DNA from 4 places in the Rhizobium fabae genome. Region 4 is predicted to be linked to each of the others. Evidence: predicted binding sites of a transcription regulator. Region 4 holds the regulator's gene; each other region holds the start of a gene.
What was found. The regulator PhoB, encoded in region 4, activates phosphate uptake and scavenging genes when phosphate is short. The targets are predictions, from matches to a motif close to TGTCATNNANCTGTCAT.
Positions count from the first base shown of each region.

Region 1: a site for PhoB is predicted at 4,157-4,173, ahead of EFB14_RS06955 (acid phosphatase). Genes of this name have one in related genera too.
Region 2: a site for PhoB is predicted at 3,842-3,858, ahead of EFB14_RS17960 (DUF2794 domain-containing protein). Genes of this name have one in related genera too.
Region 3: a site for PhoB is predicted at 1,584-1,600, ahead of EFB14_RS16310 (YdcH family protein). Genes of this name have one in related genera too.

Region 1 covers NZ_ML133647.1:223,820-230,941, forward strand. The annotation lists gene EFB14_RS06935 (ArsR/SmtB family transcription factor) at 207-1,133, opposite strand; gene EFB14_RS06940 (DUF4291 domain-containing protein) at 1,251-1,826, opposite strand; gene EFB14_RS06945 (hypothetical protein) at 2,219-2,680, shown strand; gene EFB14_RS06950 (cytochrome-c peroxidase) at 2,815-4,104, opposite strand; gene EFB14_RS06955 (acid phosphatase) at 4,303-5,847, shown strand; gene EFB14_RS06960 (IclR family transcriptional regulator) at 5,900-6,658, opposite strand; gene EFB14_RS06965 (3-oxoacid CoA-transferase subunit A) at 6,815-7,122, shown strand, end outside.
Region 2 covers NZ_ML133652.1:138,523-145,644, reverse strand. The annotation lists gene EFB14_RS17975 (ABC transporter permease) at 1-1,832, shown strand, start outside; gene EFB14_RS17970 (Bax inhibitor-1/YccA family protein) at 2,014-2,742, shown strand; gene EFB14_RS17965 (GNAT family N-acetyltransferase) at 2,854-3,411, shown strand; gene EFB14_RS17960 (DUF2794 domain-containing protein) at 3,418-3,819, opposite strand; gene EFB14_RS17955 (DUF1223 domain-containing protein) at 4,204-4,944, opposite strand; gene acnA (aconitate hydratase AcnA) at 5,177-7,122, opposite strand, start outside.
Region 3 covers NZ_ML133651.1:151,625-158,746, forward strand. The annotation lists gene EFB14_RS16300 (sulfite exporter TauE/SafE family protein) at 1-732, shown strand, start outside; gene EFB14_RS16305 (ArsR/SmtB family transcription factor) at 841-1,101, shown strand; gene EFB14_RS16310 (YdcH family protein) at 1,305-1,478, opposite strand; gene EFB14_RS16315 (YdcH family protein) at 1,707-1,910, shown strand; gene purE (5-(carboxyamino)imidazole ribonucleotide mutase) at 1,928-2,422, shown strand; gene EFB14_RS16325 (5-(carboxyamino)imidazole ribonucleotide synthase) at 2,419-3,495, shown strand; gene ykgO (type B 50S ribosomal protein L36) at 3,660-3,785, shown strand; gene EFB14_RS16335 (tetratricopeptide repeat protein) at 3,897-4,511, shown strand; gene EFB14_RS16340 (alpha/beta fold hydrolase) at 4,628-5,683, shown strand; gene EFB14_RS16345 (SDR family oxidoreductase) at 5,738-6,454, opposite strand; gene EFB14_RS16350 (helix-turn-helix transcriptional regulator) at 6,571-7,122, shown strand, end outside.
Region 4 covers NZ_ML133649.1:179,357-186,478, forward strand. The annotation lists gene EFB14_RS12105 (Hsp33 family molecular chaperone) at 1-565, opposite strand, end outside; gene argF (ornithine carbamoyltransferase) at 657-1,571, opposite strand; gene EFB14_RS12115 (aspartate aminotransferase family protein) at 1,614-2,813, opposite strand; gene EFB14_RS12120 (GcrA family cell cycle regulator) at 3,238-3,771, shown strand; gene phoB (phosphate regulon transcriptional regulator PhoB) at 3,842-4,525, opposite strand; gene phoU (phosphate signaling complex protein PhoU) at 4,661-5,374, opposite strand; gene pstB (phosphate ABC transporter ATP-binding protein PstB) at 5,419-6,234, opposite strand; gene pstA (phosphate ABC transporter permease PstA) at 6,250-7,122, opposite strand, start outside.

The DNA.
Region 1 (7,122 bases), on a different contig from region 4:
ATCCTCCCGTTTATATATCAGAATTTTTGTTTTCTTGCCTCTAACTTGATATCAGGAATGTCGTTCTGTCAACTACGTTGCGCCTTGAGTTGAGGCGAGGCGATTTTTAAGAAAATAGTTTAATTACAAATAGATAATTTTATTAAGGCATCTCTAATTCTCAAAAGAAATGCCTTATTTAAATCATGATATCCGATATTTATTGATCAGACATGCAGTCGCATGATGATGTCGCGGCCATGATTTCCGAAGCCGCGGCCGAAAATATTCACGCCACCGGTATGGCCGGCATTCTCCGCGATGCCGACCCGGAGCCGAATGGAAGAGTGCTGGGCAAGTGCCAGATCGCTGAGCGTGACATTCGATGCGGCGACGCCGTCTATGAAGGTTCCGCGCGTGGAGATGCGCCAGGTCTTCATCATCCCGTATTGCGAGCCCTCAAGCTTCCACCATGCCGGCGTGAAGGCGCCGCGCTTGTCGCCGTAGTCGCCGGGGGACGTCCAGGTTCCGATGGCCATGCCATTGACCCAGAGCGTTATGTCGGAGGGCCAGTCAGGATTGGTGCCCGGCACCTCGGACGACAGCTCCAGCGAAAACTCGATGGCGCGGATATCCTTGTTCAACACCTTGGCGTTGTTGGGGAATTTATATTCCACATATCCCCTGCCGAACCAGACGAGTCCGGCCTGCATGCGCTGCGGATCAAGGAAATAGTCGGGAACATCGAGCGGACCGATGACGCTTTCGGTGGAGCAAAGACCACATGGCGCATGGACGTCACAGCTGGTGTAAAGCCCGACCGGCATCTCGACTTCGATGATGTTGTTGGCCCTCTGAGCCGCGCTTTCCTCGAAGCTGATCAGAATTTCGCTGTAGATCGCAGAGCAGATCTTCTGATTTCCCTTCCGGGCCTTTGCCAGTTGGGAGTCGACAAGCCGTGCGTCTTCCAAAATCTGGATGCCGGTTGCGACGGTGGATTGGGGGAGGGAAAGAGTCCGCGCGATATCGTTGATATTCATCGGTCCTTTGGCGCAGAGCAGCCTGAGTATCTCAACCCGTGCCGGTGCCGAAAGCGCGCGCAATGCATCATTATTCTCGCCGGCGGCAATCGTCAAAAACGAGCGTTCCATCATTTCCCCATCATTTCCGATGAAATGATGTATATCGGAAATTATGATACATCAAGTGGCAGATGCAGAAGGAAGGTGAGGCGGGCAGTCCGATAAGATCGCGCAGCCAAGACTACCTGTTCACAACGTCTTTGAGACATAGGGGTGCTCCAGGGGCAAACTCTTTCGTGCTGTGTCAAACTTCCCATGGAGAACAAGGGTATGAATGGCATGGGCTTCGGAGGTGATGTCGGTAACGCGTTTGATCCATTGTCCGACGTAGAGCTCCACGGCCTGCTTGCTCAAGCCGATTTGAATTGCGCGATGCGTTTGCGGCTGTAGTTGCAAGTCCCTTTCAGGGTCCCACTGGATGCGCACAGGGGCAGCCTCTTTGACGCGCAACCATTCTTCCTTGCTCATTGAGTCACTAGGGTGGCTCGGGCAGCTATGACTTAAGGCCCATTCAAAGCCTTCGCGCGAAATATCGATTGCCAAAATGCGGGCTTGGCCGGCATCTTTTCGGCCCCATCCGGCGCGATACATCATCCACAGGAATGAAGGCTTTATCCACGTCATGCGATCCATCTTGAAGGGCGGCGAAACGAAGGTGCCCTGACGTAGGGCAGCGTCAGCGATTTCGTCGCTATAGGCCTGGTATACACGGATCGTTTGTTCGTCGTAGAGGGCTCGAATTTGACGCTCAGGAATAAAGTTCATTGGCCTAGTTTAACTTCGTTTGGGTGCGGAAGGTGACCTGCCGCCGAATTTCGCCGCAGCGATCAGCGCCCCGGCAATTTTGAATACGCCAAGTGGCGCGGTGTGAGCAACGGCGCAAGCGCGAAGCTTTCATCTTGCGTGAATATAACGGTCGCAGGAGCTTCGCTGCATAAGTTGTAATGGGTCTGCTAGTGGTTGATTTTGAAAAAATTCTTTGCCGGAACACCTAGAGCGGTATCTAGGAGAAACTACGAATGGTTGGTCTGACAGCTCAAATTCACGTGCCATCCAGGTAGCGTGTTTTGCGGATCAGCCTGCACAGGAAATTACCACATACGTCACCTTTGGGCTGAGCGAGTCTGTGCTAACAATGAAGGGTGGGCGAACGATCAATGATCGGATATCCGGATGAAATAGACTGTATCTGGGTTGGCAGTGACAGCAACGGATTTGTTGCTGCTTTTGTAACTGCGGGATTTGGCTGCATTCCTTGGGGAGCCCTAAAGGATGCCGTCTTGCCAATAGAAAATATAGAACTGTCGTTAGCTGAACTCCCCTCTATTTCTGACGCGAACCTTCTAATCTCCTATCCCCGTCCGGATGATTTTATCGCGCTCGCACAGAAGGGCCTCTTCGTTTACGACTGGCCTGATGTTCATAGAGTTGAACGTGACTATACGAGGAAATATGAAAAGGTGGCCGCGCCCACCAACCCTGTTCTAATGCAAAAGTTGCCGCCCTTACTTCGGGCCTCAGCTGCAGGGATTAAGTTTAACCTATTATTCTCACAAGAGAATTTCGTTAGGGTGGAAGACCATTTCCAACCGTGGGAAATTGAGGCTCCATCACTATAGGTTAAATGACTCATCACGTGATGCGCGGTTGAGATCAGCCAAGGAAGCCGTCGCGGTGGCTTCCTACAGACGACGCTATGACTGCTGAGCGTAGCAAGGGATCGTTGTAAATTTCGGCCCATTCGGCGATTGCGTCAGTGCCCGCTCGCCTCCAGCAGCAGGTCGGCATCCGTCAGCGTCCCGAGGAAAGCTACGATGTCGTCGATTTCGGGATCGGTGAGGGCGGATGCATCGCCGGGCTTCCTGCCGAAGGGCGGATCCTGGTTGAGATTGTCCCAATAGGCTTGCGGCAGGTCGTCATATTTGCGGACCTTGCCGTCTGAATTTTTCGGATACCAGCGGCCGGGATCGCTGTCGCGTGTCGCGTAGAACGAGACGACGTCGCGCAGCGAGTGGAAATAGCCGTTGTGGAAGAAACTCTTCTTCAGCGCGACATTGCGCAGCGTCGGCGTGCGGAACAGGCCGCAATAGTCGCTGTGTCCGGCGAGATCAGTCCGCTGAGGGCCGCAGAGGCCGAGATCATGATAGCCGGGGTCGGTGTTGGCCGGTATCGCCATGTTGCGTGGTGCGGCGAGCCCGAGAAAACCGAAATCGGAAAATTGCGGCGGTTCTCCGTCATTGGCGGGTTCGCTCAGGTGACAGCTCGAACAGTTTCCCTTGGCGGGATCCTCGAACAATTGCCGTCCGTGCAATTCCCGAGCGGTCAGCGTCGCCTTGCCGACGAGGAAGGCGTCGTAGCGGCTGGAATAGGGATAGAAATCGGGACCACTCTGTTCGAAGGTACCGAGCGCCTCGACGGCGGCGTCGAAGGCCTCCTGCGGATTGTCGAACACGGTTGCGCCGAAGGCCGCCTCGATATCCCGAGCGTAGGGAGCCCTGCGCAATTTCGCTGCGACCTCCGCGGCATCCTTGTTGCCCATCTCGAAAGGCGAGAGCAGCGGGAGCTTTGCCTGATCGGCGCCGTGATCGACCCGGCCGTCCCAGGTCAGGCCGCCCGTCGGACCGTTGTCGACGCTCTCGTCACCCTCGTCCTCGGAATCATAATAATGCTCGGTGAAGGATGGCACCGCCTGCAGATAGCGCAGCGTCGGAACGGCGCGCAGACCAGGCCGGTCCATGTGTTCGCCGCCCACTTCGACCGGCTTGGCCGATGCCGGGCCGAAGGCATGACTGGGATCATGGCAGGAGGCGCAGGCCTGGAGTCCCGAGGCCGACAGCGAGGGATCGAAGAAGATCTTGCGGCCGAGCGCGGTCAGCGTTTCTGCCCGAGCGAAGGCGTCAGTGCGCGACATCGGCCCGGGATGCACGCCGGCAGCGGCCGCCGCGCTGCTATGCCGCAGGGGAAGAATGGCCAGGCAGAGCGCCGCCGTGGCCGTGCCGATCCCCAGACCGGACCGCGCAAGCCAGAATATCTTTGTCGTCATAATAAGGATTCCAATAGCTTAGCAATGCTTTGCGCCATGATCGAACCTCGATGCAACAAATTGATGACGGCTATTCCGCTGCCGTCTCGCGGCAACTGCGATGTCACAAAGTTGATAGACGGCGGGAATAGCGTCGGCTCGCCCCCGAGCGTTCCCCGCTCCCTCTAGCCAACGCCCCCAGCCATGAGGTTACTAGCCGTGAAAAGATTGAAACTCCTCAACTCCATCTGCCTCGCCGGATCGGCCATCGTGCCGCTCGCCATGGCGACGGCTGCCCATGCGGCGCCCGCCGGTTACGACAAGATCGACAATATCGTCGTCATCTATGCCGAAAACCGCAGTTTCGATAATCTCTACGGCGGTTTCCCCGGCGCCAACGGCCTCGCCAATGTCAGCGCCGAGCAGGCCCGCCAGCTCGACCGGAACGGCCAGCCGCTCTCCGAACTGCCGCCGGCCTGGGGCGGCCTGACCGCCAAGGGCGTGACGCCTGCCGTCACCGAGGCGCAATCGGCCCATCTTGCCAACGCCGCCTTCGCGATCGATGATCCGAAGGGCTTTGCGCAGGCGCCTTCGGTCATCACCCGCGACCTCTGGCATCGTTTCTACCAGGAGCAGATGCAGATCGACGGCGGCAGGAACGACAAGTTCGTCGCCTGGGCCGATTCCGGCAGCCTCGTCATGGGCCATTACGACGGCTCCATCCTGCCGATGTGGCAGGTCGCGAAGAAGTACGTCCTTGCCGACAACTTCTTCCAGGGCGCCTTCGGCGGCTCGTTCCTCAATCACTTCGCGCTGGTCTGCGCCTGCGCGCCCTATTATCCCGATGCCGACAAGAGCCCGGCCAAGCCTGTGATCGCCAAGGTCGATGCGGATGGCACGTCGCTTGTTGTGGCGGAGAACGCACCGAAGTCGGCGCTGGAAGGAGCACCGAAATTCGTCTCCGACGGCACGCTGACGCCCGACTTCTACGCCGTCAACACCATGCAGCCGCCCTACGAGCCGAGCGCCAACCCGCCGGCCAAGGACGGCGATCCGGCCTATGCCGATCCCGCTGCCGCAACGACGCTGCCGCCGCAGCATGCCGTCACGATCGGCGACCTCTTGTCGCTGAAGGGTGTCAGCTGGGCGTGGTACGGCGGCGCCTGGCAGGCGGCGCTCGACGGCAAGAATGCCACGCCGGTGCCGAACTTCCAGTTCCACCACCAGCCGTTCAACTATTTCGCCAATTTCGCACCCGGCACGCCTGCGCGCGCCGAACATCTCAGGGATGGCGGCCTTGCCGGCGAAGCTTTCCTGAGGGACATCGACGACGGTAAGCTGCCGGCCGTTTCCTTCTACAAGCCGCAGGGCAATCTCAACGAGCACGGCGGTTACGCCGATATTTCGAGCGGCGACCAGCATCTTACCGATATCGTCTCCCACCTCGAAAAGAGCCCGCAATGGGGCCATATGCTCGTCATCGTCACCTATGACGAGAATGGTGGCTTCTGGGATCACGTCGCGCCGCCGAAGGCCGACCGCTGGGGCCCGGGCAACCGCATTCCGGCCTTCATCATCTCGCCCTTCGCCAAGGGCGGCGCGATCGATCATACCCAATACGACACGACCTCGATCATCCGCCTGATCACCGCGCGCTATGATCTGCCTGTTTTGCCCGGTATCGTCGCCCGCGACGAGGCGCTGCGCAACAACGGCCAGCCGCCGATGGGCGACCTGACGGCCTCGCTCGACCTGACTCACTGACGATTGGGAGCACTCCTGTCACTGACCGGAGTGCTCCATCTTGAGTCCGTCGTCACCGGCGCAGCAGCGGCCGCAATGCGGCTTGCGTTTCCTTCAGCAGCGGCAGGTACCGCTCCTTCATCTCCGCGGCCGGGACGAGGGCGGCCGGCGCGCCGATATTGATCGCCGCGACCGTTTCGCCGCGGTCGTTATCGACAGGCACGGCGATGGAGCAGAGGCCGATCTCCAGCTCCTGGTCGATGACGGCATAACCTTCGGCGCGGACGCGGCGGAATTCGGCGATCAGCTCGTCCGGGTCGGTCCTTGTCTTCGGGGTGTTTTGTTTCAGCTCGCTGCGGGCGAGGATGGCGCGCGCTTCGTTCTCGGCGAGAGCCGCAAGCAGCACGCGGCCCATCGAGGCGCAGTAGGCGGGCAGGCGGCTGCCGGGGGTAAGATTGATCGACATGACGCGGCGCTGCGAAGCGCGGGCGATATAGACGATTTCGGTGCCGTCGAGCACTGAGGCCGAGGCGCTCTGGCCGGCTTTCTCCGAGAGAAGATCGAGATGCGGCTGCAGTAGCGCCGGCAGCGGCGTGGCGGCGAGATAGGCATGGCCAAGCCGCAGGATCTTCGGCGTCAGCGTAAAGAACTTGCCATCGTAATCGGCATAACCGAGTTCTGCGAGCGTCAGCAGCGAGCGGCGCACGGTGGCGCGGTCGAGCTCGGTCAGCTTCGAGGCCTCGGCGATGGAAAGCCGCTGCCGCGTTTCGCCGAAAGCTTCGATGACTTTCAGGCCGCGGGCGAAGCCGCTGACGAAATCCGTTTCGCGCATGGTCCGATCTCCACTCTGTCCTGGCCATTTTGTGCGATATGTGAACAAATGTCAAATACCGCACAAAATTCTTGCCGCATAGCCCGCCGCGGCTTATGTCTGACCCCGAGGAAGGGATGAGCAGTTCCCCACGATATAGCCAAGGAGAGATCCCGCATGGACAAGACAGTCGGGAGCACGGCGGAGGCCGTCTCTGAGATCGGTGATGGCGCGACGGTCATGATCGGTGGTTTTGGTGGGTCGGGCGCGCCGATCGAGTTGATCCATGCCCTGATCGACAAAGGCCCCAGGAACCTCACGGTCATCAACAACAATGCCGGCAACGGGCGCATCGGCATCGCCGCAATGATCGATGCCGGCATGGTTCGGAAGATGATCTGCTCGTTCCCGCGATCGTCGGATCCACGCGCGTTCACGGATAAATATCTGGCAGGCGAAATCGAACTCGAACTGGTGCCGCAGGG
Region 2 (7,122 bases), on a different contig from region 4:
TCCCCTCTGCCGGCTGGGCGATCCGCACCAGCGACCGCGCAGCACCATCGCTGACCGAAAACATCACCCGTTTCTCCCAGTTCCTGACGCTGGTCGGCCTGACCGCGCTGATCGTCGGTGGCGTCGGCGTGGCCAATGCCGTGCGCGCCTTCCTGGATTCCAAGCGCACCACCATCGCCACCTTCAAATGTCTCGGCGCGCCGGCGATGACCGTCGTTCTGATCTATCTCTTCCAGATCGCCATCATCGCCCTTGGCGGCATTATGGCAGGCCTCGTCATCGGCGCCCTGTCGCCGATCTTCGCCGCGCAGTTCCTGGCGCAATTCCTGCCGGTCTCGACCGCACCGACGCTCTATCCCGGCGCCCTGCTGCTCGCGACGCTCTTCGGCATCCTGACGACGCTCGCCTTTGCCATTCTGCCGCTCGGCCATGCCCGCGAAGTGCCGGCGACCGCACTCTTCCGCGAGCAGGGCTTCGAAGCCCGCCACCTGCCCTCCTGGCCCTATATCCTGCTGGCTGCCCTCTTCATGGCGGCCCTTGCCGGCCTTGCCATCCTCACCGCCTATGATCGCTTCATCGCCGTCGTTTTCGTCGGCGCGATCGTCTTCGCCTTCGTCGTCCTGCGCCTCGTCGCAGCAGCGATCGCCTGGCTCGCGCGCCGCGCCCCGCGCGTCAACTCGCCGGCATTGCGGCTTGCGATCGGCAACATCCACCGCCCCGGCGCGCTCACGCCGTCGGTGGTGCTCTCGCTCGGCCTCGGCCTGGCATTGCTGGTGACGCTGACCCTGATCGACGGCAACCTGCGCCAGCAGTTGACCGGCCGCATGAACGAGGGCGCGCCGAACTTCTTCTTCGTCGATATCCAGAGCGCCGAGGTCGATGCTTTCCGAGATCTCGTCCAGGCGCAGGCGCCGAAGGGCAAGCTCATGGAAGTGCCGATGCTGCGCGGCCGGATCGTCGCCTTCAACGGAGAAGACGTCGCCAAGATGAACGTGCCGGCCGCCGGTCGCTGGGTGCTGAACGGCGATCGCGGCATCACCTATGACGACAGCCTGCCGGAAAATGCCGCCCTCACCGAGGGCAATTGGTGGGACAAGGATTACAGCGGCGAGCCCCTCGTCTCCTTTTCCTCGCAGGAGGCGCATGAGCTCGGCCTCAAGATCGGCGATACCGTGACCGTCAACGTGCTCGGCCGCAACATCACGGCAAAGATCGCCAATCTCCGCCGCGTCGAATGGGAATCGCTGTCGATCAATTTCGTCATGGTCTTCTCGCCGAACACCTTTCGCGGCGCCCCGCATGCCTGGCTCGCGACGCTGACCGACCCGTCCTCGACACCGGCCGAGGACGCGGCGATCTTGAAATCCGTCACCAACACCTATCCGACGATCACCAGCGTGCGCGTCAAGGACGCGATCGACATCGTCAACCAGTTGGTCGGCGAGCTTGCGACCGCGATCCGCGCCGCAGCCTCCGTCGCCCTCGTCGCCTCGATCCTCGTCCTTGCCGGCGCGCTCGCCGCCGGAAACCGGGCGCGCACCCATGACGCGGTGGTGCTGAAGACGCTCGGCGCCACGCGCGCCATGCTGATCCGCGCCTTCAGCTACGAATATCTGATCCTCGGGCTCGCGACCGCGATCTTCGCGTTGATCGCCGGCGCCATTGCCGCCTGGTTCATCGTCGCCCGCATCATGCACCTGCCATCCGCCTTCCTGCCTGATGTGGCGGGACTGACGCTCGTGACCGCACTCGTGCTCACCGTGGGCATCGGTCTCATCGGTACCTGGCGCATCCTGGGGCATAAGGCGGCACCCGTGCTGCGGGAGCTCTGAGGGGATAGCAAAGCTCCCAAACCCTTCACCTTACGGCGATTTAACCGACCGCGCCTTTGCAAGCCTCTTGTTTGCAATCGGCGAAAGCCTCATATTGTCGACAGGCATGCTGGAGCTCCGCAGCGGCGCCCGGGTCGAAAACCCGACACCGTATATCCATCGGAGCTTGTAAGAGGAAACTATGGCTGATCTTCGTAACTATCAAAGCCGCGCACAGACCGGCGAGATGATTGATCAAGGCCTGCGCGCATATATGCTCAAGGTCTACAACCTGATGGCGCTGGGTCTGGCGATCACTGGTGTGGCCGCGTACATCGGATTCAATTTGGCCGTCCAGGACAACCAGCTTACCCAGTTTGGCGAGCTGCTGTTCCGGTCGCCTCTGCGCTGGGTCGTGATCCTTGCGCCTCTTGCGGTCGTCTTCTTCCTGAGCTTCCGCATTAATCGCATGAGCGTGGCATCCGCACAGGCCACTTTCTGGGCTTACGCCGCGCTGGTTGGTCTCTCCCTGTCGTCGATCTTTCTGGTCTATACGCAGTCGAGCATCACCCAGACCTTCTTCGTAACCGCCGCCTCTTTCGGCGCGCTGTCGCTCTACGGTTACAGCACGAAGCGTGACCTGTCGGCGATGGGCTCGTTCCTGATCATGGGTCTGTTCGGCGTGATCATCGCTTCGCTTGTCAACATCTTCCTGGCTTCGTCAGCCCTCCAGTTCGCGATCTCGGTGATCGGCGTGCTGATCTTCGCAGGCCTCACCGCCTACGATACGCAGCGAATCAAGGAATTGTATTTCGACGGTGACGCTTCTGAAGTCGCCGGCCGCAAGGCGATCATGGGTGCTCTGACGCTCTATCTCGACTTCATCAACCTCTTCATGTTCCTGCTGCAGTTCATGGGCAACCGTAAATAAGCAGGGCAGACTGAGATCGAAAAGGCGGCTTCGGCCGCCTTTTTTGTTGCGCCGATTTCCCGGGAATGATTTTAGGAAGATCTTGCTCTCCCGATGGACCCAGTCGCCGAAATGTCCTTCCTTCTGCGTGATGCCTCGCAAGCCGATATCCCCGCCATTGCCGAGATCTATCGCGATTCCGTCCTGAACGGCGTTGCAAGCTATGAGATCGTCCCGCCCTCCGAGGCCGAGATGATGCAGCGCTTTGCGGCGATCGTCAGCCAGCAGTATCCCTATATTGCCGCAACCGATGCGGATGGAACCCTGCTCGGCTACGCCTACGCCTCGGCCTTTCGCACCCGTCCTGCCTATCGCTGGATGGTCGAGGATTCGATTTATCTGGCGCCTGAAGCGCGCGGACACGGCATCGGCAAAGTGCTGCTCGCCGAACTGATCGATCGTTGCACTGCCCTTGGTTTTCGTCAGATGGTGGCCGTCGTCGGCGGCGCAAGCCCCGCCTCGATCGCGCTTCATCTCAAGGCAGGCTTTTTGGAGGTCGGCCTGATGAAAGGCACCGGCTACAAGCAGGGCCGCTGGCTCGACACGATGCTCATGCAGCGCACCCTCGGCGAGGGCATGGCGACGGATCCCGATCCGTCCAGCTATCCCGGCACGCTGTTTGCCGGTTGAGACAGCTTATTTGTCCACGAGCTTGAGGACCTTGTCGAAAACCTTGAGGACCTGGTTCAGCTCGTGTCCACGCTTGAGGATCACGCCGTTGACGTTGATGACGGAATAGGCGCCCTGCTTGGCGGCGAGCTTCGGGTTCTTCTCGATGCGAAAGAGCGGCATTTCGCCGGAGCGCTTGAAGACGGAAAACACCGCCTTGTCCTTCAGGTGATCGATGGCGTAGTCGCGCCACTCGCCCTCACCGACCATGCGGCCGTAGATCCAGAGGATCGCGTCCAGCTCGCGCCGGTGGAAGGTCACCGGAACCGAGTCCTTGCTTTGTCTGTATTCCTTGAGATCGACGACGACTGAGGAACTATTGTCGACGGAGCGGCTTTCGCCGTGTCGCAAATCCGGCTGATCTGTCATCAGTCTCCCAGGGCCTCCGCTTGTGACAGGAGAGTGACAGTTTGCCCGAGCCGCCGCAAATTGCAAGAGCGCCGCCCGTCACATTCAGCCGCACCACAGCGCCGTCTCTTCAGAGGCGCAGGAACACCGTAGCCCTTTCAATCCTCGCATCGTGTCTTCCGAAAGTCGGCGCCGACTTTCGGAAGCTACGATGCGCTAGACAGAGTCGACCTTTCTGTGTGGTGCCGCATTTCAGTCAAAACAGCGCCTCATTTGCAGGAGAATTATGCATCCCGGTTTGGCGCCAGCGCGCCAAAGGGCCCGGCGGAGCGTATCGACCTTAACCCCAGCCCCGAATACGCTCGGCCGGGCCGCCCGGTACTTCATCCGTAACAGGATGAAATCTCATATATTTTTTCCCGCCATCACCACGGTTGCGCCGAGGATCGCCGCCGGATCACCATCCGCGGTCGCCGACTGCAGCAGGATTGCGCAGCCCTCGAGCTGCGGCCGCTGCAAAACGCTCGCCGGCAGCGTCAGGCTGGTCGCCTTGCCATCCCACATGCCGACGGTTTCGACATTGGTGACGCTGTGGAGATAAGAGAGCTTCTTGCCGCTGTTCTCGCCCTTTTCGACGTCGATGGTCTTTTCCTTGTCGAAATAGACCATCACGACATTGGCCTTGCCCTGCCCCGCGCCGATCTTGATCTCAAGCTCGTCGCCGCGCATCGATGCGCTGATGGGAATGGTCAACCCATTGCCTTCGCTGCTGTAGGTGTCGATCCTGCTATTGATCCCGTTGAGATCGGAGCCTGCCAGATGGCCGCGTCCGTTGACGATCGCCTGCGGCGTGTAAACATTGCTGCGGCCCATCGTCCTGGCATAGCCGTACTGCCGCTCGGTATTTTCCTTGGAGCTCAGCGTATCGGCCCAGCCGAGATAATTCCAGTAATCGACGTGATAGGCGAGCGCGATGACATCGCCCTGGCTCACCAGCTTGCGGAAGGCGGCATCAGCGGGAGGACAGGAAGAGCAGCCTTGCGCCGTGAAGAGTTCGACGACGCCTTTCGGCGTGCCGTCTTCGGCCTGCAAGGGGCCTGCGAGAACAATGCCGGCGATCAACGGAATCAGAAAACGGGGGGACATTCAGCTGCACCTCTTTTCAGCGCCGACAGCGTGTTTGAACCGGAGGCTCTGAGATATGCACGTACGAATAATCCTTCCGGGTCCAAACGAAAAGTCACGAACGGGTGAGACTTAGCTCGGCCGGAACCTACATAAAACAAATCATCGTGAACCCGATCGAATACCGTCGCCGCAAAGAAAAGCCGCCGGAAACTGCTCTCCGGCGGCCATTATCAGTCACGTTTCTTAAGAATCAGGCAGCGAGATCGCGCAGAACCGTCTGCAGGATGCCGCCATTGTTGAGGTAGACCACCTCATCGAGCGTATCGACGCGCGACAGCAGTGGAACTTCCTTCACGGAGCCGTCGCCATAAGTGATCTTGGCGATCTTCCTCTCGCGCGGCTTGATCTTTTCCAGGCCCTCGATGGTGACGAGTTCATCGCCCTTGAGGCCGAGGCTCTGCCAGGTCGTGCCCTCTTCGAAGACGAAGGGGATGATGCCCATGCCGACCAGGTTCGATCGATGGATACGCTCGAAGGACTGGGCGATGACAGCCTTGACGCCGAGCAGGTTCGTGCCTTTGGCAGCCCAGTCGCGCGAAGAGCCGTTGCCGTATTCGACACCGGCGAAGATGACGAGCGGCACGCCTTCCTGCTTGTACTGCATGGCGGCGTCGTAGATCGAGGTCTCTTCCTTCGACGGGTAGTGGATGGTGTATCCGCCTTCCTTGCCGTTCGGACCGAGCATGTGGTTGCGGATACGGATGTTGGCGAAGGTGCCGCGCATCATCACTTCATGGTTGCCGCGGCGTGTGCCGTACTGGTTGAAGTCGGCAACGGCAACGTCGTGACCAATCAGATAGGCGCCGGCCGGCGAAGCAGCCTTGATCGAACCGGCCGGGGAAATGTGGTCGGTGGTGATCTTGTCGCCGAACAGGCCGAGGACGCGGGCGCCCTTGATATCGGAGACGCCGGTGCCTTTCTTGCCCATGCCGACGAAGTACGGCGGGTTCTGGACGTAGGTCGAATTGTCGTCCCAGGCATAGGTCTGGCCCGGCGGAACCTGCACGGCCTGCCAGTTCTCGTCACCCTTGAAGACATCGGCATACTTGGATTCGTAAAGCTCGCGGGTGACGTATTTCAGGATGAATTCCTGAACTTCCTTCGAGGTCGGCCAGATATCCTTGAGATAGACCGGGTTGCCGCTCTGGTCCTCGCCGATCGGCTCCTTGGTGAGATCCTTCTGCACCGTGCCGGCCAGCGCATAAGCGACGACGAGCGGCGGGGAGGCCAGGTAGTTTGCCTGAACGTCAGGCGAGATACGTCCTTCGAAGTTGCGGTTGCCGGAGAGAACGCCGGATACGATGAGCCCCTTGTCGTTGATCGTCTTCGAGATCGGCGCCGGCAGCGGGCCGGAATTGCCGATGCAGGTGGTGCAGCCGAAGCCGACCAGGTTGAAGCCGAGCTTGTCGAGGTCGGCCTGCAGGCCTGATTTGGCAAGATATTCGCCAACCACCTGCGATCCCGGAGCAAGCGAGGTCTTGACCCACGGCTTGGTCTTCAGGCCCTTGGCGACGGCGTTGCGGGCGAGAAGGCCGGCAGCGATTAGCACTGACGGATTGGAGGTGTTGGTGCACGACGTGATGGCGGCAATCGCGACGTCACCATGGCCGAGATCGAAATCCGTGCCTTCGACCGCATAGCGGTTGGCAAGCTGGCCGGGCTTCTTGTAGTCGGCATCCATCGAGCCGGCGAAACCGGACGCGATGTTCTCGAGCGCGATGCGGCCTTCCGGGCGCTTCGGGCCAGCCATCGACGGCACGACATCGCCGAGGTCGAGTTCCAGTGTGTCCGTAAAGACGAGGTCGGAACCGTCGCCTTCGCGCCACATGCCCTGTGCCTTCGAATAGGCTTCGACGAGGGCGATCCGGTCATGCGTGCGGCCGGACATGGTGAGGTAGTTGATGGTTTCGCCATCGACCGGGAAGAAGCCGCAAGTCGCGCCGTATTCCGGGCCCATGTTGCCGATCGTCGCGCGGTCGGCGAGCGGCATATTGTCCATGCCGGGACCGAAGAATTCGACGAACTTGGAAACGACGCCCTTCTTGCGCAGCATCTGCACGACGGTCAGAACGAGGTCGGTCGCGGTGACGCCTTCCTTCAGCTTGCCGGTCAGCTTGAAGCCGATGACTTCAGGCA
Region 3 (7,122 bases), on a different contig from region 4:
GTGCCTGCCGTTCTGCTGGTGGGCCTTGCGAAAGGCGGCATGGGCGACGCTTTGTCGCTGATCGGCCTGCCCTTCCTCGCCCTTGTCGTCTCGCCGGTCGAAGCGGCGGCTATCCTGTTGCCGATCCTGGTTTTCATGGACATGATCTCGCTCGTCATCTGGCGCAAGCATGGCGACTGGGCGACGCTGAAGATCATGCTGCCGGGCGCGATCTTCGGCATCGGGCTCGGCTGGGCGACCTCGGCGCTCGTTCCGGGCAATATGCTGCGCATCGTCATCGGCGCGGTGACCATCCTCTTCTGCCTGCGCTATTTCTGGAACAATTTCGGTCCCGGCGCGGGAAAGGTAATCCCGCCGCGCGGCCAGCGGCCGGTGGCCGCCAGCCTCTGGGGCACGTTCTCAGGCTATGGCAGCTTCGTCGCCCATGCCGGTGGTGCCCCGTTCCAGATCTATGCCCTGCCGCTCAAACTGCAGCCGCGCGAATATACCGGCACCAGCGCGCGCTTCTTCGCGATCCTCAACGCCATCAAGCTTATCCCTTATTTCGCGCTCGGCCAGCTCGACACGCAGAATCTTGCGACGTCGGCGACGCTCCTGCCCTTCGCCCCGCTCGCGACCATCGCCGGCGCCTGGTGCGTGCGCCGCATGAAGCCGGAAATATTCTATCCCTTCATGTATGCGATGGCCTTGATCGCCGCTTTCCTGATCGTGCGCGAAGGCCTTGGCTGGTAGAAGCCCTGCAGTGCCGCGTCTTTTCAGGCGCGCAAAGGACATTGCAGCAATACGCTGCAATGCACAATTTCCTTGCTGGAACGGCCGGTTTGACGTAGCGTTCCCGCCATGTCGACCACGGACCCCTTCTCTGCGATTTCCGACCCGAACCGGCGGTTTCTGCTGGAGGAATTGCGTCGCGCTCCAAGGACGGTCAACGAACTCGCCGAAGGCCTGCCCATCAGCCGTCCGGCTGTGTCGCAACACCTGAAGGCGCTGCTCGACAGCAACCTCGTCTCGGTGACCTCGGAAGGCACGAGGCGCATCTACACGGTCAACAACCGCGGCTTCGACAAGCTCAATCTATGGCTGGATCAATTCTGGGCCTGATGCATCTTCCCTAAGACCGTGGGAAGCGATGCGGATCATATGATATTTTTGAAGAGTGATGCTGCAAAAACGCCAGCCGCGATGCCGCATGCATCGGACTGGCGCATATCTGGTGTAGATCACCGGTTCTTGCTAATTCTCGGCGGAATGGATGGATTTACCTCTTCTAACGCAAGATGATCGGCCGGCGACCCTTGGGAAGATCAGTGGACGGATGACTTGAGACGCTGGATCTCGTCCTTGATGCGCAACTTGCGGCGCTTGCATTCGGCAATTTCAGTATCGGAGATTGAGGGAGCTGTTCTGAGCGCGTGCAACTCCTCCTCGAGTGCTACATGCTTTTTCTGGAGTGATTCAAGATGAGCTTGAACTGTCATTTGACCCTTCCTTCCTCTTACCCTTCCCCGGCCATCGTCGTCGGGGAACAAGGTGTCAACCGGCGGACTGTGACACATTTTTGAAGGCTTGTCGAAGGCCAAAAGATGAAGACTAGATGGCAAATTCATGATCAAGACTAACTAGCCGTTACCTGTATTTGGTGATAGGAGCTTGCGGAAATCATCGGCAGATCGGACAAGATCCGAGGACGATAACGGGGAATGCATATGGCCGATCAGGAACAGGCGGATGTCAGGCTCATGGTGGCGCGTCTGCGCCAGGAGCACGAGGATTTCGACGCCGCGATCAATGCCATGATCCAGATGGGATGCGATGCTCTGCGGATCCAGCGCATGAAGAAGAAGAAGCTCGTCATCAAGGACAAGCTCTCCAAGCTGGAAGATCAGATCATCCCTGACATCATCGCCTGAGAGGGACCGCAGCAACGATGACAGACAGACCACCCGTCGCCATCATCATGGGCAGCCAGTCCGACTGGGAGACCATGAAGAACGCCGCCGACACGCTGGAGGCGCTGGAAATTCCCTATGACGCGCGCATCATCTCGGCGCACCGCACAGTCGACCGGCTGGTCAATTTCGCCAAGGGCGCACGCGCGGAGGGCTTCAAGGTCATCATCGCCGGCGCCGGCGGCGCTGCCCACCTGCCTGGAATGACCGCCGCGCTGACGCCGCTGCCGGTGTTCGGCGTGCCGGTCCAGTCGAAAGCCCTGTCCGGCCAGGACAGCCTGCTTTCCATCGTGCAGATGCCGGCAGGCATTCCTGTGGGAACGCTCGCCATCGGCAAGGCGGGCGCGGTAAACGCCGCCCTTCTCGCCGCCGCCGTGCTCGCCCTTTCCGACGAGGAAATCGCCGACCGGCTCGATGAATGGCGCGAGCGCCAGAGTGCCAGCGTCGCCGAATACCCGATGGACGACCTATGACAGCAGCAACGATCGGCATTATCGGCGGCGGCCAGCTCGGCCGCATGCTGGCCATTGCCGCCGCCAGATTGAATTTCCGCACGATCATCCTCGAGCCGCAGGCCGACTGCCCCGCCGCCCAGCTCGCCAACCGGCAGATCGTCGCCGCCTATGACGATCCGGCGGCGCTGGCCGAACTCGCGACCGCCTGCGATCTCGTCACCTACGAATTCGAGAATGTGCCCGTCTCGGCCGCCGAGACGCTCGCCGCGCGCGTCCCCGTCTATCCGCCTGCGAAGGCGCTGGAGGCCGCCCAGGACCGGCTCGTCGAAAAACGCTTCCTCAATGGCTGCGGCATATCAACAGCCCGCTTCCATGCGGTCGACAGCCAGGCCGATCTCGAAGCCGCACTTCAGGATTTCGGCGGTCAGGGCGTGCTGAAGACCCGCCGCCTCGGCTATGACGGCAAGGGACAGAAGGTTTTCCGATCGGCAGCCGACAGTCCTGACGGCGCCTATGCTGCGCTCGGCGCCGTGCCGCTCATCCTTGAAAGCTTCGTCGCCTTCGAACGCGAAATCTCGATCATCGCCGCGCGCGCCACCGACGGTGCCGTCGTCTGTTTCGATCCTGCCGAGAATGTCCATCGCGACGGCATCCTCCACACCTCGACGGTTCCAGCCGCGATCCCCGCGGCGACGGCCGGCGCCGCGCGCCGATCGGCCGAAAAGATCCTCGCCGCGTTGAACTATGTCGGCGTCATCGGCATCGAATTCTTCGTGCTCGCTGATGGCAGCCTCATCGCCAACGAGATGGCTCCGCGCGTGCACAATTCCGGCCACTGGACGGAAGCCGCCTGCGTCGTCAGCCAGTTCGAACAGCATATCCGGGCCGTCGCCGGCCTGCCGCTCGGCAATGCCGAGCGCCACTCCGACTGCGTCATGCAGAACCTGATCGGCGACGACATCCTTGCCGTTCCCGACTGGCTGCGACGCGCCGACACGCTGGTTCATCTCTACGGCAAGAGCGAATGGCGCCCCGGCCGCAAGATGGGCCATGTCACCACTTTGACGCCGAAATCGCCGATTTCACCGTGAGAAAACGCGGCCAAGCCCCGGGAAAAACACCTTCATGCGGTTGACATGATGGAGGTGACGGGGTATCTGCTCCCCCACCTAAGAGCGCGCCCCGACGGCGCGCTTTTGATTGTTAAAGATACGGGCGAATGTGAATTCCCCCATAGAGATCGCGGATCAGAAAAATGAAGATCAAGAATTCGCTCAAGTCGCTCAAGGCTCGTCACCGTGACAACCGTCTGGTTCGCCGCAAGGGCCGCATCTACATCATCAACAAGCTGAACCCGCGCTACAAGGCTCGTCAGGGCTGATTTCGCGTATCCGGATTGCCTTGCCGCGCAAGCTGCGCATGCAACCATATCCGGTGGGTCGCTGCGGTGATCACGTCAAATTCGTTTGATCTTCGGCACTGGCGGGCTAATATGTCCGCCATGCGCATTTTTGCTTTGACGTCAGCGGCACTGCCGCTCGCTCTGATCCTGCTCACCTCCGCCGTTCCGGCCGCTGCCGCGGAAAAGGACGTCATCGTCGAGCAGACGAATGTCGACACTTCGCCGAAGCAGCGCCTCGACCAGCTCTTCAGCCAGTTGAAGCGCGAGCGTGATCCGGAAAAAGCCAGCGGCATCGCCAACGAAATCCGTCTGGAATGGAACGATTCCGGCAGTGCCACCATCAATCTGCTGATGCAGTGGGCCGATAAGGCGATCGAAGAAAAGCGCAATCCCGCCGCGCTCGACTTCCTCGACGAGGCGATCACGCTGAAGCCGGATTACGCCGAGAGCTGGAACCGCCGCGCCACGCTGAATTTCATCATGGGCAACTACCGCAAGTCGATGTCCGACATCGAACACGTGCTGGATCTCGAGCCGCGCCATTTCGGCGCGCTCTCCGGCATGGCGGCGATCCTCAGCAATGCCGGCAACGATCAGCTGGCCTTGAAGGCCTGGGAGCAGTTCCTCAGCATCTATCCGGCCGAACGCACGGCGCAGGAACAGGTCAACACGCTGTCGGAAAAACTCGCGGGCAACCGCACCTGATTCCGGTTCGCCGATCTTGACGAGCCGCCTGTCCGCGCAATTTTAGAATGTTGGGGAAACGACGCAACGCTTCGTCCACCCCGCAGGAGCCGCCGCAATTATCGCCTGTTAAGATCATGTTTGCAGAAGTTTCCGCTCTTCTCGCCCCGCTCGCCGCCGCCATCGGCTATTCTTCCTATAAGGCGCGGCAATTCGAACAGGCATATCCGAATATCGGCGAACTGACGGATGTCGGCGGCTACCGCATGAACGCCGTCCATGTCCCCCGCCCCGAAAATGCGGATCTGCCGGCACTCGTCTTCATTCACGGCGCCAGCGGTAATCTGCTCGATCAGCTCCTCGCTTTCCGCGCAGCGCTCGAAGGCCGGGCCGAAATGCTGTTCGTCGATCGCCCCGGCCACGGTTATTCCGAACGCGGCGGCCCTGAAAACGCCGTTCCCTCCGGCCAGGCCGATGCGATCGCCCGATTGATGGAGAAGCGCGGCATCGAGAAGGCTGTTATCGTCGGCCATTCCTTCGGCGGCGCGATCACCGCCGCCTTCGGTCTTCGCCATCCTGATAAGACCGCCGGCCTGCTCTTCCTCGCACCCGCCACCCATCCCTGGCCGGGCGGCATCGACTGGTATTATCATGTGGCGACGACGCCTGTTATCGGCTGGCTCTTCAATCATGCGGTCGTCGTGCCGCTCGGGCTGCGCAGGCTGGAGCGCGGTACCCTGAACGTCTTCCGCCCCAATCCACGCCCGGCCGACTACATCGAAAAAACCGGTCCGTCATTGGTGCTGCGACCCAACGCTTTCCACAACAACGCAGCCGATTTCAAAAGGCTGCTCGCCTATGTGAAGGAACAGTCGCCGCTTTATTCACAGATCACCGCGCCGACCGTCATCATCACAGGCGACCGCGACGAGATCGTCTGGGAGCACCTGCATTCGCGCGGCCTTGCCCGCGACATAGCAGGCTCCGAACTCATCACCGTTCGCGGCGTCGGCCATAAGCCGGATTATCTCGCAACCGATGTCGCCACCGCCGCGATGGAGAAGATATCAGGCAAGCCACGCGACCTGCAGGCGGCAGCTCGCCGGGCCGAGGAGAGGCTCGCCGCCGCTTCGCGCGATCGGACGGTCGCAACCGCACCGTCGCTGGCGCCGGGCGCATTGCACGGCGCCTGACCTCCGCGGTCTGGAATTTTCCGCCGACGATCGGCAGCCCGCCGGAAATCTACCTCAGGCGCTGAGACGCACACCGCCGTCGCAGGTCACGACATGGCCGCTCATAAAGCCGTTTCCGATCAGGAAGGCAATCGCCTGCGAGATATCCTCCGGCCTGCCGACACGGCCGACCGGCGTACGGCCGGCGAAATCCGCAAAGACGTTGCCGCGCTGCTCCGGCGGCAGGAAATTCCACCAGGGCGTATCGATAACTCCGGGTGAAACGCCGTTAACACGCAGCGGCTTCAGCTCGGCGGCAAGCACCGGCACCATCGCCTCGATGCCGGCATTGATCGCCGCAAGCCCCGCCGTGCCGGGCATCGCGGCCTGCGCGCTGACCGCAGAAACGAAGGTGATGCTGCCGCCCGGTTGGAGAAACGGCAGCGCTGCCTGGGCCGCCGCCGCATGCGGAATGAGCTTGGTTTGGAATCCGGCAAGCAGATCCGCCATGCCGAGTGTCGCGAAGGGTCCGGCGCCGTGGCCGCTGCCCATCGCCAGCACGAGATGACCGAACGCGCCGATGCCGGCGAAAGCCTCCCCGAGACTGGAAAGCTGCGTCGCATCGAGCACGAGGCTGCGCGCATCACCGTCGAGCGAGGCCTTCGCCGCCGCAAGCTTTTCACCGTCGCGGCCCGTAATGGTGACCGTATATCCCTGTTTCAAAAGTAATTTCGCCGTGGCAAGGCCGATGCCGGAAGAACCGCCGATGACGACCACATGCTGTAATGACATGATGCTGCTCCTTGAATTGATCGAGCCGCAGGCGATGGGACCACCTGCGGCATCTCCATCATGTGCGGCCTGAAAACGGCAAACAGTTCCAGTTTTATCCTGGTATCGATACTGATATGATCGGCTCCATGGACCAGAGAACCGACGCATTCGAAGCACGCCGCCGCGAATTCGCGGCCTTCCTGCGCTCCCGCCGCGAGCGGCTGGCGCCCTCCGATGTCGGCCTGCCCGAGGGCTTTCGTCGGCGCACGCCGGGTCTGAGGCGCGAGGAACTCGCCATGCTCGCCGGAGTTGGCACCACCTGGTACACATGGCTGGAGCAGGGCCGCGACATAAGACCCTCCGCACAGGTACTCAACGCTCTTGCCGGTGCACTGCGCCTCGATGAAGCCGAGCGGCAGCATCTCTTTACTCTCAGCAACCGTCACGCACTGCAGGCAATATCCTCAGCACCCGAATGCGTCGACGAGCCGCTGCAGCGCATGCTCGCCAACCTGACCCAACAGCCGGCCTATGTGCTCGGCCGCCGATGGGATGTGCTTGCCTGGAATCGTGCCGCCGAGGTGCTTTTCGGTGGTTACGACACGCTCGACCGCGACGAGCGCAACATCATGCATCGCCTCTTCGCCGATCCGGCGCATCGCAAGTTGCTCGTCGATTGGGAGACG
Region 4 (7,122 bases):
GCTTGCCGGCATCGTCGCGATCGAAGAGTTCGGCGGCTGCAAGACGCACACGCGTCGGGATCTGCTCCGACTGGCGGAAATAGACGCCGGCGATGTCCTCGAGCGAGGTGCCGTCGAGCGCGACGATGCCCTGATAGGGCTGGCTGAACTTGCCCTGATCGATGGTGAAGGCGAGCACGCCCTTGCCGAGCAATTGCTCCGGCTCGGTCTCGCCTGCTGCAACCGCCTTGGCGAGCAGCGCCTGATCGAAACGCGCATAGGCGCGGACGTTTTCCGGCGTCGAGAAATCGGCAACGAGAAGATCGACCGGACCATCGCCCTTTGTCTGCACCGTAAACTTGCCGTCGAACTTCAACGAGGTGCCAAGCAGCACCGTCAGCACGACGACTTCGGCAAGCAGCCGGGCAACGGGCGCGGGATAATGATGGCGCTCGAGGATCGCATCGAGCATCGGGCCGAGTTGGACGGCGCGGCCGCGCACATCCAGACCCTCCACCTGAAAGGGGACGACATGATCATCGCCGGCGAAATCGAACTGGCCGAGGGCGGCTGCAGCTTCTGCCATGGCTTTCACTCCTAGTTTTCAGAGCGATGGGCCAGCGTGCCCGCCGCTCGCGCGGTCGCGAGTTTTTGACTCGGCGACACCAGATTATGGTTCAGATCGCGCCCAGGCACCAAGCAAGAATCGACTTCTGCGCATGAAGACGGTTTTCCGCTTCATCGAAGACCACGGATTGCGGGCCGTCGATCACTTCATCCGTCACTTCCTCACCGCGATGAGCGGGCAGGCAATGCATGAACAATGCATCATTGCCGGCCTTCGCCATCAAGGCCGCATTGACCTGATAAGGCTGGAAGACATTGTGACCCCGGGCCCGATGTTCCTGATTCATGGAGACCCAGGTATCGGTCACCACGCAATCGACGCCGGCGACCGCACGGTCGGCATCATGGCAGAGCATGATTTCGGCGCCCTCATTGCGGGCCCAGTTCAGATAGTGATCCTTGGGCTCGGAACCAAGAGGCACCGCCATGTTCATGCGATAGCCGAAGCGGGCAGCGCCCTCGACCAGCGAATGCAGCACGTTGTTGCCGTCGCCGGTCCAGGCGATGGTCTTGCCCTTGATCGGGCCGCGATGCTCCTCGAAGGTCATGATATCGGCCATGATCTGGCAGGGATGGGTGTCATCCGTCAGCGCATTGATCACAGGTACGGTCGCATGCTCGGCAAGCTCCAGCAGCCGCGAATGCTCGGTCGTGCGGATCATGATCGCATCGACATAGCGCGAGAGCACCTTGGCGGTGTCGCCGATCGTCTCGGCGCGGCCGAGCTGCATCTCGGTGCCGGAGAGGAACAGCGTTTCGCCGCCGAGCTGGCGCATGCCGACATCGAAGGAAACGCGGGTGCGCGTCGACGGCTTCTCGAAGATCATCGCCAGCATCTTGCCGGCGAGCGGCTTGTCGCCCGTGCCGGCCTTGAAGGCCTGCTTGCGGGCGAGCGCATCGTTCATGATGGTTCTGAGATCGGCTGATGTGACCGCCGAAAGGTCGAGGAAATGTTTAGGAGCCATATCGTGTTCTTACCTGTCGTGCGCCCGTAGGCGGCAATCCGTTCAAGCCGTCTTCTTGACCTTGGAGGCGCGAATGCTCTCGGCGGCGCGCTCGATGCGGACGAGGCCCTCGCGGGCCTCCTCGGCGGTGACGACGAGCGGGGGGAGAAGGCGGATGACGTTATCCCCGGCGGGCACGCCGAGCAGATGGGCGGCGCGGATCGCCTGCAGCAGTTCGGCGGAAGGAATAGCAGCCTTGATGCCGAGCAGAAGCCCCTCGCCTCTGATATCCTCGATCACGTCGGGATAACGATCCTTCAACGAGGCGAGACCCTGGCGGAAGACCAGCGCGACGTCACACACCTGCTGGAGGAAGCCTTCGGCGAGGATGATGTCGAGCACGGCACTGCCGACGGCCATGGCGAGCGGATTGCCGCCATAAGTCGAACCATGCGTGCCGGCCTTCATGCCGGAGGCGGCCTCGGCGGTGGCAAGGCAGGCGCCGAGCGGGAAACCGCCGCCGATGCCCTTGGCGACAGCCATGATATCGGGGGTGATACCCGACCATTCATGGGCGAAGAGCTTGCCGGTACGGCCAACGCCGGTCTGAACCTCGTCGAGGATCAGCAGCAGGCCCTTCTCGTCACAGATTTGGCGAAGCGCCTTCATGAATTCGGTGGTGGCGGGACGGACGCCGCCCTCGCCCTGCACCGGCTCGATGAGAATTGCGGCCGTGGCATCGGTGACCGCGGCGCGGACAGCTTCGATGTCGCCGAACGGCACCTGGTCGAAGCCCGGCGCCTTGGGGCCGAAGCCTTCGAGATATTTTTCCTGGCCGCCGGCAGCGATCGTCGCCAGCGTCCGCCCGTGGAAGGCGCCTTCAAAGGTGATGATATGGAAACGCTCGGGATGGCCCTTGGAATACTGGTAGCGACGCGCCGTCTTGATCGCGCATTCCAGCGCTTCCGCGCCCGAGTTGGTAAAGAACACCTTGTCTGCGAAGGTAGCATCCGTCAGGCGCTTTGCCAGGCGCTCCTGGCCGGGAATTTCATAAATGTTCGAGAGGTGCCAGACCTTGTCGGCCTGCTCCTTCAGCGCATTGACCACATGCGGGTTGCTATGGCCGACTGAGGTGACGGCAACGCCGGCGCCGAAATCGAGATATCGCTCGCCGCTTTCGGTGATCAGCCACACGCCCTCGCCTCGCTCGAACCGCAGCGGGGCACGAGAATAGGTGTCATAAAGCGGCGCGGCTTCAGCCATAGCGCGATCTCCCGTCAATGTTATCAAGGCGCTGGACTCCGGCTAAGGAAACCAGGTCCGAAAAATCAAAAATGCCGCCTTGCGGCGGCGAGTGGCACTATTTCCTTTTCGCGCTGCAATGTCAACAAAACTGCGCCCTTAGCGTATGCAGCAAGCTTGTACAGCGGCATTTTCGACCTTCAACAGGCATTATTGCAGAAATGACACGCAGGGGCAGCAAGTTGGGGAAAACTCCGAATTCGATTCATCCGGATTCATGCGACTCTTGTCACGGAGTCAGCCTCACACTAGGTTAAAGTTCAATTACTAGACTGCATGCGGCGGAACTAGTCACCAAAATTGATCAGGCGTTTCTTGTTTCGGAGACTTCCGGGACAACGGTGAGGGATTCTGCCATCACCAACGCAAAAGGTGGAGACAGGGCATGAACTGGACAGACGAGCGGGTCGAGAAACTCAAGAAGCTTTGGGCCGAAGGACTGAGCGCCAGCCAGATCGCTGCGCAGCTCGGCGGGGTCAGCAGAAACGCGGTCATCGGCAAGGTGCACAGGCTCAGCCTTCCCGGCCGCGCCAAGGCCGGCGGCACGGCCACCACGGCGCGAACGCCCAAGCGCGCGACATCGGCGCCGCGCGCACCGAACTATGCCTCGCGCATCGCTACCCGCACCGTTACCCGCCAGCAGGGCGCAACGATGCTGAAGGAAGAGATCGAGATCGAAACGATCGAGGAAATGGAATACGTGCCGGCCGGCAACGTGGTCGTGCCGATTTCCCGCCGCCTCGGCCTGACGGAACTCACCGAACGCACCTGCAAGTGGCCGGTCGGCGATCCGCTGAAGGACGACTTCCACTTCTGCGGCTGCGAATCCCCGGACAATTCGCCCTATTGCGGCTATCACCAGAAGCTGGCCTACCAGCCGGTCAATGAGCGCCGCAGGGCGGCCGCGCGCATCAGCTAAGCGAGCGAACATTGTCACATGAGAAACGGGCCAAGCGGCCCGTTTTTTTATGCGATTGGAATGGAAGCCGTCAGGCTTCCATCGAATAACCGGCGCCGCGGACGGTGCGGATGACGTCCTGCATGTTGGAAAAGTTCAGCGCCTTGCGCAAGCGGCCGACATGGACATCAACGGTGCGCTCGTCGACGTAGATATCGTGACCCCAGACGCCGTCCAGAAGCTGCGAGCGGGAGAAAACCCGGCCCGGCGACGACATCAGGAATTCCAGCAGGCGGAATTCCGTGGGGCCGAGGCGGACTTCGCGGCTCTTGCGATGGACGCGATGGGTTTCGCGGTCGAGTTCGATATCGCCGCATTTCAGCACCGTGGACAGAACTTCCGGACGGGCGCGGCGCAGCATCGCCTTGACGCGGGCGACGAGCTCGGGCGTCGAGAAGGGCTTGACGACGTAATCGTCGGCACCCGTCGAAAGCCCGCGCACGCGCTCGCTCTCTTCGCCGCGCGCCGTCAGCATGATGATCGGCAGGCGCTCGGTTTCCGGCCGCATGCGCAGGCGCCGGCAGAGCTCGATGCCGGAGACGCCGGGCAGCATCCAATCGAGGATGAGAAGATCGGGCGTGCGCTCCTGAAGCCTGATTTCGGCCTCGTCGCCACGAAGGATGGTATCGACCTCGAAGCCTTCTGCTTCGAGATTGTAGCGAAGAAGCACGCTGAGGGCTTCCTCGTCTTCAACAACTGCAACTCTCGGGATCATGCGTGTTGGTCTCCTCGCGCACGATCCTTAAACCGGGGGTGATTTAAGCACGGGATCTTGCGCAAAATCAGAAAGTGGCTGCGACCTCTTTGCGCGCCCGGATGGGCGCGCACGCAATCGGCAGGTCCGGAACCGTTATTCCGTCACAGCGCCAACGGTGTTGGCGCTGTCGTCCTTTGGACGATCGCCTTCCGGCTGCGCACCTGTCGCCATGTAGAAGATCGTCTCGGCGATGTTGGTGGCGTGGTCGCCAATGCGCTCGATGTTTTTGGCACAGAAGAGGAGATGCGTGCAGCTCGTAATGTTGCGCGGATCTTCCATCATGTAGGTCAGGAGTTCGCGGAACAGCGAGGTGTACATCGCGTCGATCTCGTTGTCGCGTTCGCGGATCGCGTTCGCCTTGTCGGCGGAGCGATTGGTGTAGACATCGAGCACTTCCTTGAGCTGGACGAGCGCCAGTTCGGAGAGATGCTCGAGACCGCGGGCGAGCTTGCGGGGAACGCCGGTGCTCTGCACGGCGATGACGCGCTTGGCGGTGTTCTTGCCGAGATCGCCGACACGTTCGAGATCGGCGGCGATCCGGATCGAACCCATGATTTCACGCAGGTCCGAGGCCATCGGCTGACGGCGGGCGATGGTGACGATCGCCTTGTCGCCGATTTCGCGTTCGGCGTGATCGAGGATCACATCGTCGGAGATGACCTTCTGCGCCAGCGCGGTATCGCCGTTGACCAGCGCCCGGACGGATTCGCTGACCATCTGCTCGGCCAGGCCGCCCATCTCGGAAATCCGCCTGGACAGGAACTTCAGATCATCATCATAGGCAGAAAAAATATGTGTCGATGCCATGGGGCTTTATCCTCGAATAACGGGAAGGCTTGCTGTCGCCAAAATCAGCCGAAGCGACCCATGATGTAGTCCTGGGTGCGCGGATCGTCGGGATTGGTGAACATCTTGTCGGTGTCGTTCTCCTCGACGAGGTTGCCGAGGTGGAACATGGCGGTGCGCTGCGAGACACGCGCGGCCTGCTGCATGGAGTGGGTGACGATGACGATCGTGTAGTTCTCGCGCAGTTCGTGGATCAGTTCCTCAACCTTGGCGGTGGCGATCGGGTCGAGCGCCGAGCAGGGCTCGTCCATCAGGATGACTTCGGGGCTGACAGCGACGGCGCGGGCAATGCAGAGGCGCTGCTGCTGACCGCCGGAGAGGCCGGTGCCGGATTCGTGCACGCGGTCCTTGACTTCGTTCCAGAGGCCGGCACGCTGCAGGCTGGTCTCGACGATCTGGTCGAGATCGGCCTTCGACTTGGCAAGGCCGTGGATGCGCGGGCCGTAGGAGACGTTTTCATAGATCGTCTTCGGGAACGGGTTCGGCTTCTGGAAGACCATGCCGACGCGGGCGCGAAGTTCGACGACGTCGATATCGGGATCATAGATATCGTCGGTGTCGAGCGTGATCTTGCCGGTGACGCGGCAGCCGTCGATCGTATCGTTCATGCGGTTGAGGCTCCGCAGGAAGGTCGACTTGCCACAGCCCGAGGGGCCGATCAGCGCGGTTACGGTGTTTTCGCGGATGTTCAGGTTCACATCGAAAAGCGCGCGCTTCTCGCCGTAGTAAACCGAGACATCCTGTCCGATCATCTTATACGGGACGTTGCTCATCTTCTGATCCAGCGCCTTTTCAACTGCTGCTTCCGTCAACATGTTCATGATGTTTAACTCCGTTTACCAGCGGCGCTCGAAGCGACGACGCAAGAGGATGGCGCCCATGTTCATGACGATCAGGAACAGGAGCAGGACGATGATGGCACCCGAAGTACGCTCCACGAAGGCACGTTCGGCCTCGTTTGCCCACATATAGACCTGCACGGGCAGGGCCGTCGAGGGTTCGAGCGGCGTCGCGGGTGCATTGGCGACGAAGGCGACCATACCGATGAGGAGCAGCGGCGCGGTCTCGCCGAGCGCGTGCGCCAGGCCGATGATCGTGCCGGTGAGGATACCGGGCATGGCGAGCGGCAGAACATGGTGGAACACCATCTGCATCTTCGAGGCGCCGAGGCCGAGCGCTGCAGCGCGGATCGACGGCGGCACAGCGCGGAGGGCGGCGCGTGTCGCGATGATGATCGTCGGCAGGGTCATCAGCGTCAGCACCAGACCGCCGACCAGCGAAGCCGAGCGCGGCAGGCCGACGAAGTTGATGAAGACGGAAAGACCGAGCAGACCGTAAACGATAGAGGGAACAGCGGCGAGGTTGTTGATGTTGACCTCGATCAGGTCCGTCAGCTTGTTCTTCGGCGCGAACTCCTCGAGATAGATCGAGGCGGCGACGCCGATCGGCAGGGCAAGCACGAGCACGATCAGCATCAGGTAGAGCGAGCCGATCAGGGCGACGCCGAGGCCCGCGGCCTCCGGACGGCTGGAATTGCCGTTGACGAAGAGGCCGGTGTTGAACTGCTTGTGGAGAGCGCCGCTCGCCTTCAGCTCGTTCATCCAGGCAACCTGCTTGTCGTTGACCTTGCGGTTCTTCTCATCGACCGAAAGGTCGATCTGGCCCTTGTTGGCACTGTCGACATTGGCGTCGGCGAGCACCGTGACGTT